DNA from 2 places in the Bradyrhizobium sp. CCBAU 11357 genome. Region 2 is predicted to be linked to the other one. Evidence: predicted binding sites of a transcription regulator. Region 2 holds the regulator's gene; the other holds the start of a gene.

Region 1 (5,738 bases), on a different contig from region 2:
GCTCAACGCGATGAAGGTGCGCGACGCCAAGAACGGCAAGCGCGTCGCGACCTACCAGATCACGTCGGAACCGCGCCGCCTGCCGCCGCCGAACGGGCTGTGCAACCTCGAAACCGGCCCCGAGACGTTCCAGCTCGTCACCTCCAGCGACGCGCAGGCCGCGCAGCTGAAATCCTTCGTCGGCAAGGAGATCTCCGTGAAGGTGGACGAGGTCGCCTGCGCCAGCGATCCCGGCCAGATGAGCGAAGCCGTGATCACCAAGTGGAGCCTGATCAAGAAGCAGTAGGGGGGCAAGTGAGGTGCCGTAGGGTGGGCAAAGCGAAGCGTGCCCACCACCTGTTTCTATTCATAGCGTGATGGTGGGCACGGCGCGTTGCGCCTTTGCCCACCCTACGAGACCTACGGCAGCGTCACACCCTCACCGGCCCCAGCGCCTCGAAATGCCCGCGCTTCTGCAAATACGCCAGCAGGATCAGGCTCGGGATGGCGACGAGGACGGAGATCGCGAAGAACATCGGCCAGCCCGTTGCCTTCGCCAGATAGCCCGCGCCCGACGACAAATAGGTCCGTCCCACGGCGGCGAGCGCCGTCAGCAGCGCATATTGGGTGGCGGTGTGCAGCGGGTTCTGGCACAGCGCCGAGAGATAGGCGACGAAGATCACGGTGCCGATGGCGTTGCAGAAATTGTCGGAGGTGATCGCGAGGGTCAGGGCCCATTCGTTGACGCCGACCAGCGCCAGCCATGAGAACGACAGGTTGGACATCGCCTGGACGATGCCGCCGATCCACAGGCTGGTTGCGAGCGAATAGCGCCGGGCCACGAAGCCGCCGGCAAAGCCGCCGGCCAAGGTCGCGACGATGCCGACGCCCTTGACGATCACGGCATAGTCGTTGCGCGTGAAGCCGATGTCGATCACGAACGGCACGGTCATGTTGCCGGAAAACGCGTCGGTGAATTTGAACAGCACGACGAAGGCAAGCGCAGCCCATGCCTCCTTTCGCTGCAAAAACTCTGAGAACGCCCCCAGCGCGGCGTGGAATACCCGCGTGATCGCGTCCTCGTCGCGCGTGACGGCCTCGGCGCGCTTCGATTGCGCGGGCTCGGTGGCGGCCAGCGCCGTCACCGTGCCGATCAGCACCAGAGCCGCCATCACCACATAGCCCCACATCCAGGCGGCGCCACGAGGGACGATTGCCTCGAAGCCGGTGACGATGAATAAGGCGCCCGCGGTCGATACCAGCATGCCGATGCGATAGGCCGCGACATAGGCGGCCATGCCCGCGGCCTGCTCGCTTTCGGGCAGGCTCTCGACGCGGAACGCGTCGACCACGATGTCCTGCGTCGAGGACATCGTCGCGACCAGCAGCGCGCCAAGCGCGACCAGCAGCGGCGAACGTGCCGGATCGGTCAGCGCGAGCAGCAGAATCGCGCCGATCAGCAGCAATTGCGAAAACACCAGCCAGCCGCGGCGGCGTCCGAAGGCCTGCGTGAAGAACGGCACGTGCAGCGCATCCACCAGCGGAGCCCACAGGAACTTCAGCGTGTATGGCGTTCCAACCAGCGCAAACAGCCCGATCGTACCAAGATCGACACCGGCCTCGGCCATCCACACCAGCAGCGTCGATCCCGACAGCGCCAGCGGCAGGCCGGAGGAGAAGCCGAGAAACAGCACGATCAGCACCCGCGGCTGCAGGTAAACGGCAAGGCTCTCGCGCCAGGAGGGCGCAGGGGCGGCGGTCACGGCGGAGGAGGTCGCGTCGGGTGCGGTCATGGGGAGGTGTTAGCAGATTCTGGGGGAAAAGACTCTCGCGGTAGCTGGTCAGACGGGAGAGCTTTCAACACGCTCGGTGTCATCGTCCGCGAAGGCGGACGATCCAGTAATCACCAGCGGCTCGTTCAATCACAACTGCTGCGGCGGACTGGATACCCCGTCTTCGCGGGGTATGACGGCGCTATGGTGGTCCGGCTATACCAGGATAGAGATCATCCCAGTTTGGGTTATGCTGCTCGATCAACCGAACCTTCCACGCCCTGTTCCACTTCTTCAGCCGCTTCTCCCGCTTGATCGCATTCTCGGGATCATCGAATTGCTCGAAGTAGAGAAGTCGGGCGACGTCGTACTTCTCCGTGAAGCTTTCGATGGCCTTCAACTTGTGCTGCGCCACTCGGCGGACGAGATCGTTCGTCACGCCTATATAGAGCGTGCCGCCAATTCGGCTGGCGAGAATGTAGACGTAGTAACCCATGTGATCATCTCACCACCGTCATCGTCCGCCTTGTGCGCAATTGCGCACTGGGGCGGACGATCCAGTAACCACCAGCGTCTCGGTTCAATCACAACGCCGCGGCGTACTGGATGCCCCGCCTTCGCGGGGCATGACAGTGTGCGCCAATCTCACTCCCCCGCCTGGAGCTTCCGCGGAAACAGCTCGCCCGCCCCCGTCGCCACCAGCCGCGGTCCCTCCACCGCATCGCTCTTGCTGAAATCGAGCTCCTCAATGCGCCCTGCGCGCTTCTCGATCTTGTCGGCGGAGATCAGCACCTGGCGCACGTCCTCGTTGACGTCGGAAAAATGCTTCTGCAGCTTGAGGACGCGGTCGCGCAGGCGGCCGAGATCGTCGCCGAGCTTGATCACCTCGGTGCGGATCTGGTCGGCGGCATCGCGCATGCGCGCGTCCTTCATGATCTGCTGCATCACCTGGATCGCGAGCATCAGGAGCGACGGCGACACCAGAACGACGCGGGCGCGATAGGCCTTCTGGATCACGTCGTCGAAGCCGTCGTGGATCTCGGCGTAGACCGATTCCGACGGCACGAACATCAGCGCCATCTCCTGGGTCTCGCCGGTGACGAGATATTTTTCGGCGATGTCGCTGACATGCTTCATGACGTCGCTGCGCAGGCGCTGCGTGGCAACGCGCCGCTCCTCCTCGGTCCGGGCGTCGTGCAGCGCCGTCATCGCCTCCAGCGGAAATTTCGCATCGATGCAGAGCGGGCGCTGGTCCGGCAGGAACACGACGCAGTCCGGCCGCTTGCCGGTCGAGAGCGTGAACTGGAACTCGTAGGATCCCTTGGGAAGACCGTCCTGGACAATCGCCTCCATCCGCGCCTGGCCGAACGCGCCGCGCGACTGCTTGTTGGCGAGCACGTCGCGCAAGGTGGTCACCTGCGTGGTGAGGTCGGTGAGGTTCTTGTGCGCGTTGTCGATGATGCCGAGACGCTCGTGCAGCGCGCGCAGGCTCTCCATGGTGTTGCGGGTCGAATGTTCCATGGACTGGCCGACGCGATGCGTCACCGAATCCAGCCGCTCGTTGACCGCCCGCGCCATCTCGGCCTGACGTCCCGCCAGCGCCTGGGTCATGGCATCGACCCGGCCCGAAGCCTCACTCTGGGCGTGCAGCACTTGGGCGAGGCGCTCCTCGAGCTCGTCGGCCCGGATCGCGTGCGCCATGGCGAGTTCCGCGCCGCGCCGCCCCGAGCGCGCGATCACGACCGCAATCACAACCAGCAGGATGAGGACGAGCGCACCGAAGCCGATCAGCGCATCGATCGTGCGCACCGGCCAGTCGCCCAGCATGAAAATGATCTCGTTCATGGGCCCTTCTAACGCGATTCGCCGATATTCGCGAACGAAGAGGGAACAATCGGGGTTAACCACCCCCTAATTTTTATGGTTAACGAAAGGCGAAGTTTTATGGTTAGCGAGGGGTTAACGGGTTCCTGGCCGCATTGACCGCATCCGGCGCGCGGCTTAAATCGCGGCCATGGCCCTCAGAGAAATCATCATCCTGCCCGACAAGCAGCTGCGTCTGGTCTCCAAGCCGATCGAGAAGGTCACGGCCGAGATCCGCAAGCTTGCCGACGACATGTTCGAGACCATGTACGACGCGCCCGGCATTGGCCTGGCGGCGATCCAGGTCGCGCAGCCCTTGCGTCTCATCACCATGGACCTCGCCAAGCGCGACGAGAACGGCGAGACCAAGCCGCTGCCGCGGGTCTTCATCAACCCCGAGATCATCGCCTCGTCCGAGGAGCTGTCGGTGTACGAGGAAGGCTGCCTCTCGATCCCCGAATATTACGAGGAGGTCGAGCGGCCCGCGAAGGTGCGCGTGCGCTTCACCGATCTCGACGGCAAGGTGCATGAGGAGGATGCCGAAGGCCTCTACGCCACCTGTATCCAGCACGAGATCGACCATCTCAACGGCGTCTTGTTCGTCGACTATCTGTCGAAGCTCAAGCGCGACCGCGTCATGAAGAAATTCGAGAAAGCCGCCAAGCGCGCGGCGGAGTAGGGGTATCCGTCGATGCCCCTCCGCCTCATCTTCATGGGCACGCCCGATTTCTCCGTGCCGACGCTGCTCGAGCTGGTCGCGCATGGCCACGACATCGCGGCGGTCTACACCCGCGCGCCGAAGCCCGGCGGCCGGCGCGGCCTGCAATTGCAACCGACGCCGGTCGAGGAAGCCGCGCGAAAGCTCGGCATTCCCGTGCTGACGCCGAAGACGCTGAAGACCGAGGAGGCGCTGGCGGAGTTCCGTGCCTTCGAGGCCGATGCCGCCGTCGTCGTCGCCTACGGCATGATCCTGCCGCAGGCGATCCTCGATGCACCAAGACTCGGCTGCTACAATCTGCACGCTTCGCTGCTGCCGCGCTGGCGCGGCGCCGCGCCGATCAACCGCGCCATCATGGCCGGCGATGCCGAGAGCGGCGTGATGGTGATGAAGATGGATGTCGGCCTCGATACCGGCGACGTCGCCATGGCCGAGCGCATCGCAATCACCGACAGCATGACCGCGCGCGATCTGCACGATCGCCTCTCGCGCCTCGGTGCCGACCTGATGGTGCGCGCCATGGCCGCGCTCGAACGCGGTGGCCTCCAGCTCAAGGCACAGAGCGAGGACGGTGTCACTTACGCCGCCAAGATCGAGAAGGCCGAGGCGCGGATCGACTGGAGCAAGCCCGCGCGCGCGGTGCTGCGCCACATCCACGGTTTGTCGCCGTTCCCCGGCGCCTGGGCCGACCTTGACGATGCGCGCGTAAAAATCCTGCGCTGCGAATTGGCGAAAGGCGCCGGCGCCCCTGGCGAGGTGCTCGACGATCTCCTCACCGTCGCCTGCGGCGACGGCGCCATCCGCATCATCGAGCTGCAGCGCGAGGGCAAGGCCCGCATGCAGGCCGCGGACTTCCTGCGCGGCGTGCCGGTCAAGCCGCCGATGCGGTTTTCTTGATGCCCCGCTACAAGCTCACCATCGAATATGACGGCGCGCCGTTCTTCGGCTGGCAGGTGCAGGACACGCTGCCGTCGGTGCAGGGCGCGCTCGAGGCGGCCGTGAAGGCGATGACCGGAGCGGATTTGCGCGTGCACGGCGCCGGCCGCACCGATGCCGGCGTGCATGCGCGCGGTCAGGTCGCCCATGTCGACGTCGACAAGCAGTTTCCGCCGGGCCGTTTTCGCGATGGGCTCAACGCGCATCTGCGCCCGCATCCGATCGCGGTGCTCGAGGCCGAGATCGTGCCTGATACCTTCGAAGCACGCTTCTCGGCGGTCAAGCGCCACTACCGCTATCGCATCGTCAACACCCGCGCCAATCTCGCGCTCGATGTCGGCCACGCCTGGCGCGTGCCGCGCAAGCTCGATACTGACGCGATGCATGCCGCGGCGCAGCGCCTGCTCGGCAAGCACGATTTCACCACCTTCCGCGACACCGAGTGCCAGGCCAAATCGCCGGAGAAGACG
Region 2 (5,738 bases):
CCGGCTGTTTGCGCCTGCGATCATGATCGCGGCAGTCGCCGCCGGATTTGCCATGGCGACCTGGAAGACGGCGCGCGTCGTTCATCCCGTGCTCGCCAAGCCGCTTTATTCGGTGTCGCTGTCGGGCTTCGTGGAAGCTCGCGACGTCCGCGAGCGCACCGATCGCTTCGTGCTGCGCGTCAGCGCGATGGAGGCGCAGCGCAGCGACGTCAGGCTCGAGCGCGTCCGCCTCTCGGTGCGCAAGGGCACGGCGCCCGAGGTCGGCAGCTTCGTGCAATTGAAGGCGCGGCTGATGCCGCCGATCTCGCCGGTGCGCCCCGGCAGCTATGATTTCTCGCGCGACATGTTCTTCCAGGGCATCGGCGCCTCCGGCTTCGTGATGGGCGCGATCACGGCTTCGGCGCCGCCGGATGCGGGCGGCTTGCGGCTGCGCTACGCCGCCTTCATGCAGGGCCTGCGCGATGCGATCGACGCGCGAATCCGCGCAACGCTCGAAGGCGACAACCGGGCGATCGCAACGGCGCTGCTCACGGGGCGGCGCGATGCGATCACCGCGCCGGTCAACGATGCCATGTTCGTCTCGGGGCTCGGCCATGTGCTGTCGATCTCCGGCTACCACATGGCGGTCGTCGCCGGCGTCGTCTTCTTCGCGGTGCGCGCGCTGCTGGCCTTGATCCCAGGGCTGGCGGCCGGCTTTGCCATCAAAAAATGGTCGGCGGCCGCGGCGCTGGTCGCGGCCGCGTTCTACCTGCTGCTGTCGGGCGCGGAGGTCGCGACGCAAAGATCGTTTTTCATGACGGCAGTGGTGTTGATCGCCGTCATGGTCGACCGCCGCGCCATCACCTTCCGCACGCTGGCGGTGGCCGCGCTGATCGTGCTCGCGGTCGCACCGGAGGCGCTGGTGCATCCGAGTTTCCAGATGTCGTTTGCGGCAACGCTCGGGCTGGTCGCGCTGGTGCAGATCGGCATGCCGAACCTGCTCGCCTCACCCGATCATTCCGCGACGGCGCGGATCGCGCTGTGGGGCGGCCGCGAGATCGCGATGCTGTTCCTGGCATCGCTGATCGCGGGGCTCGCGACCACGCCCTACGCCGCCTTCCACTTCCATCGCGTGACGCCATACGGCGTACTCGCCAATCTCGGCGCCATGCCGGTGGTCTCGGCGCTGGTGATGCCGGCCGGGCTGTTGGGACTGCTCGCGGCCCCCTTCGGGCTCGATGGCGTGTTCTGGTGGTTGATGGGGATCGGCATCGAGTGGATGGTCCTGGTCGCGCGCTGGGTGGCGGCCCTGCCGGGCGCCGTCGGCCGCATTCCGGCGTTCGGGATCGCGCCGCTGATCGCCGCAAGCCTCGGGCTCATCGTGATGGGCCTGTTGCGCACGCCCTTGCGCTGGTCCGGCGCCCTGGTGCTGCTGGCGGCGATCCTCTGGGGGCTGTCGGTGCGCCAGCCTGATGTCCTGATTGCCGGGGATGGCGCGAGCGTCGCGGTCCGGGGCGGGGATGGAGGCTTGCAAGTGATCCGCGCCAGCAAGGACAGCTTCCTGCTGAAGGAGTGGCTGGCCGCCGATGCCGATCCGCGTGATGCCGGCAACGCCTCGTTGGTGAGCGGCGTGTCGTGTGACGAGTCCGGTTGCGTGGCGCCGCTCGCGGACGGACGGCTGATCGCGTTGGCGACGCGCATCGACGCGCTGGCCGATGATTGCAGCCGCGCCGCGCTGGTGGTGACGGCGCGGCCCGCGCCGCCCGATTGCGCGGCGATGGTCGTCGATCGGGCGCGTCTTGCCAGTCAGGGCGCGCTGGCTCTGACGCGAAGCGGAGAGGGTTTTTCGGTGCAGGCGGTGAGGGCGAGAGGGGCAAGCCGTCCTTGGCTGCCGGCCGGCGCCGGCGAGGGGGATTTCGACGGCAGCCTCGTGCCGAAGACGGCCCTGCCTCGCAACCGGGACGCAACGCCATCGGAGGCCGACTTGCAGGCCGACGATTGAAGATCGATGCGGGGAAAATCGGTCCGACGGGATCCCGCAGGACGCAAACCATACCATCTCGCCGGCCGCGGCCGGCGATGGCATTTGAATTTGGCCCTCGACTTTTCGGTCGGGGCCGACGGCGTCAGCCGATCGGCAGGCGCGTGATCGTGGGCCGCGTGTCGGCGACGATCTGCGGCTTGTGCTCGCGCTCGATGGCTTGCTGCGTCACCGGCAATTGCAGCACGGTCGCGCGCTGGCCTTCGACGAGCTGCGTCACCAGCACGTACTTGCCGTCCGGAAATTCGATCGCGTCATGATGGCGATCGGGAATGTGCGGGTCGATCTTGCCGAACTTGCCGACGCGGGAGTTGACGGTGCGCGTCCAGATCCAGCGGTTGTCATAGCGGACGTTATCGGCGAAAGCGAGCTCCGTTCCCGGCAGCAGACAGACCGCGACGGAGAGATCGGCTTCGGAGGCGAAGCCGCGCGTCGAGGTGCCGCGGAAGGTTGTCGTGACGATCGTCTCGCCAACTTCGGCGGGGCGCGTCGCGACGGCATGCAGGCTATAGTCACACATCGGGTGCTCCTCATACTGGGATAGCGACCCGCGTCTCTTTCGAGGCGCAGGCCTCTATCAGAGTGGAAGCCTCCAACGCTCTGCTCGGTTATGGGCAAATCTGCGGCTCGCATCCGCAGCACGCGATCACATTATCTTTCCCGGATTCGATAGGAACAAACCTCGCGTCCTTGCATTTGGCCCGCACTATCGGCGCTGTCGGCACAACTCTACCGGCGGAGCGAAATGGCCGCGTGTCCGCATGGGCGAGTGTCGCGCGGGAAGAGGCGCCGAACAGTCAGCGCAGAACCAGAGAGACCATCCGGCCGGAGCGGACAAGTATCCGCTCCAATCTTGGATCGACGAACGAAGCGCGCGTAGCGCTTACTTCCGGTATCAGTACTTCCGGTAAAGCCCGATCAGCTTGCCCTGGATCTTCACGCGGTTCGGCGGAAGAATGCGGACCTCGTAGGCGGCATTGGCGGGCTCGAGCGCGATCGAGGCGCCGCGGCGGCGGAAGCGCTTGAGCGTGGCCTCCTCGTCGTCGATCAGCGCCACCACGATGTCGCCGGTATTGGCGGTCTCGTTGCGCTGGATCAGCGCCATGTCGCCGTCGAGGATGCCGGCCTCGACCATCGAATCGCCGCGCACCTCGAGCGCGTAGTGCTCGCCCGAGCCGAGCATGTCCGGCGGTACGCTGATGGTGTGGCTGCGGGTCTGCAGCGCCTCGATCGGCGTGCCGGCCGCGATGCGGCCCATCACGGGTACCGCGACGGGGCGCTCGCCCTCATCCGCGGGCGTGCTGGAGCTCGCGCGCACCTTGCCGAGATTGCCCTCGATGACGCTCGGGGTGAAGCCGCGGCGATTGCCGGCGGCGGCCTGGAGCTCGGGCAGCTTGATCACCTCGATGGCGCGGGCGCGGTTGGGCAGGCGGCGAATGAAGCCGCGCTCCTCGAGCGCAGTGATCAGGCGATGAATGCCTGACTTCGAGCGCAGGTCGAGCGCATCCTTCATCTCGTCGAAGGACGGCGGCACGCCGCTTTCCTTCAGACGTTCGCTGATGAACCGCAGAAGCTCGTATTGTTTGCGCGTCAACATCTCGACCAAAGTCCCCCGGTTGATGTCGTTCGATTCCGAGACGATGAAGTCGGCAATAAGCCGCTACATCCTCGAAACAAATCATGAACGGACACTATATGTTCGATATGTGTTCCGCAACTGCTTAATTTATGGTGAACGCAGCCAAACTCGCGGATGCGTGTGGCCGGGCAGCTCAGACGGGCAGCCGCAGCACCTCGCAAGGCGTGCCGGACTCGGCCTTCGGCGCGAACGGTGCGCGCACGAGAAGTACCTGTGCCGCAGCGAGATTCGCAAGCAGGGAGGAGTCCTGATGGCTGACGGGAAGGGCGACGCGCGTGCCGTCGTCGCGCACCTCCAGCCGCGCACGCAGATAATCCTCGCGCTGATCGTTGGCGCCGAGGTCGCGGCCCAGCACGGCGCGCTCGCGCTGATGATGAATCACTGAACGGCCCGACAGGGCGCGAATCAAGGGCACCATGAACAGGAAGGCGCATACGTATGACGACACGGGATTGCCGGGCAGGCCGATCACGCGCATCGCGCCTATCCGACCATGCATCATCGGCTTGCCGGGCCGGATCGCGATCTTCCAGAACGCCATCGCGATGCCTTCGCCCTTGAGCGCCTGCTGGACCAGATCGTGGTCGCCGACCGACGCACCGCCGGTCGTGACCAGGATGTCGGCGCCGCTCTCGCGTGCGCGGCGGATGCCGGCGGACGTGGATTCCAGCGTATCGGCGGCAATTCCGAGGTCGATGGTCTCGGCGCCCTCGCTGCGGGCAAGGGCGTGCAGGGCATAGCCATTGGAATAGACGATCTGACCGGGACCAGGCGCGGTGCCGGGCATCACCAGCTCGTCGCCGGTGGCGAGAATCGCGACCCTCGGGCGGCGGATAACGGCGAGATGAGGATGATTCATTCCGGCGGCGAGGGCGAGATCGCGCTCGGTGAGACGGATTCCCTTGCGCAGCAGCACGTCGCCTTCGCGGAAGTCCACCCCCGCAGGGCGGATGTGCCGGCCACAAATTGCGGCTTCCTTGATCGTGACATGCTTGCCGTCGGCAATTGTGTCCTCCTGGATCACGACCGCATCGGCGCCGTCGGGAACGACGCCGCCGGTGAAGATCCGCACGGCTTCGCCGGGGCCGATCCTTCCCGCGAACGGCCGACCCGCCGCGACCGCACCGACGACGGTCAGCCTGGACTCGATGGCCGCGTCGGATGCGCGCACGGCATAGCCGTCCATCGCCGACATCGCCTCCGGCGGCTGCGTGCGCCGCGCCGCGACATCGTGCGCGAGCACACGATGGTGGGCCTCGTCGAGGCAAACCATCTCTTCAGCCAGCGGCTCGGCGCCGGTCAGCACCGCGGCAAGCGCGTCAGAAACCGGCATCAGGGCCACGGGCGAACTCCTGCTGAGCACATCGGTAAATGGGCGGCGAGAGTTCTAGCCGAGTGCAGGCGTGAGGCAAAGCAGCACGCGGGATGATTTATCCTGCGTGATCGGTGGGTGGAGGAGGTCGGCTCAACTCCGCCGCGGCATGATGCGGAAGGCGAGACAGACCGGAACGAGGATAGCCATGGCAAGGACGAGAATGACGAGCGCCACGGCCAACATCGGTCAACGCTCCGTCGGATCGCCCGGACTGAAATCCGCGACGTCGGGCGCCTTGGGGCCCTGATCCTTGTCGGGCAGCGGATCGGCCTGGGATTTCAGGTCGGCGGCCTTGCTGATCAGTTTGGCGGAGAGGTCAGAATCCGAGGTGGTTCTGGCGAATTCGAGCAGGAGAGAAGCCTGCTTGGTGAGATAGGTCTTGCCCAGCACGTCGATCAGTCCAATGTAGAAGGCCCAACGGACTCATGAGTCCGAAGGGTGGTATTCCGTTCCCGGAACTCCGTATAAAAATGCACAAAGTGATTAGGTTCCTCATCTCCACCAAATTTAGCCCCTGGAACTGAGCACGGTCGGGGCTTCCTGTGGCTCAGATCCCCAGCGCTTTCAATGCGTTCCCGACGTCGCGGGGCGAGGTGACATGCACGGCGGTCAAGCCGCGTGCCCGCGCTCCCTCGATGTTCTCGGCGAGGTCATCGAAGAAGACGATGCGCTCGGCCGGCACGCCGATCGCCGCGACGACATGG

The links. Region 2 encodes LexA, which represses DNA repair genes until DNA is damaged. Its sites were predicted from a motif close to TGTTCNNNNTGTGTTCNG; they were not measured.
Region 1: XI05_RS22160 (DNA recombination protein RmuC) is a predicted target of LexA. The motif match lies at 3,627-3,644, and genes of this name have one in related genera.

What each region holds. Positions count from the first base shown of each region.
Region 1 is NZ_LBJW01000104.1:55,766-61,503, reverse strand. Features, by position in the region: gene XI05_RS22175 (hypothetical protein) at 1-286, shown strand, start outside; gene XI05_RS22170 (AmpG family muropeptide MFS transporter) at 411-1,772, opposite strand; gene XI05_RS22165 (GIY-YIG nuclease family protein) at 1,954-2,247, opposite strand; gene XI05_RS22160 (DNA recombination protein RmuC) at 2,397-3,596, opposite strand; gene def (peptide deformylase) at 3,766-4,293, shown strand; gene fmt (methionyl-tRNA formyltransferase) at 4,306-5,229, shown strand; gene truA (tRNA pseudouridine(38-40) synthase TruA) at 5,229-5,738, shown strand, end outside.
Region 2 is NZ_LBJW01000106.1:35,647-41,384, forward strand. Features, by position in the region: gene XI05_RS24275 (ComEC/Rec2 family competence protein) at 1-1,981, shown strand, start outside; gene XI05_RS24280 (hypothetical protein) at 2,106-2,540, opposite strand; gene lexA (transcriptional repressor LexA) at 2,916-3,617, opposite strand; gene XI05_RS24290 (molybdopterin molybdotransferase MoeA) at 3,793-5,001, opposite strand; gene XI05_RS24295 (hypothetical protein) at 5,221-5,424, opposite strand; gene XI05_RS24300 (HAD family hydrolase) at 5,582-5,738, opposite strand, start outside.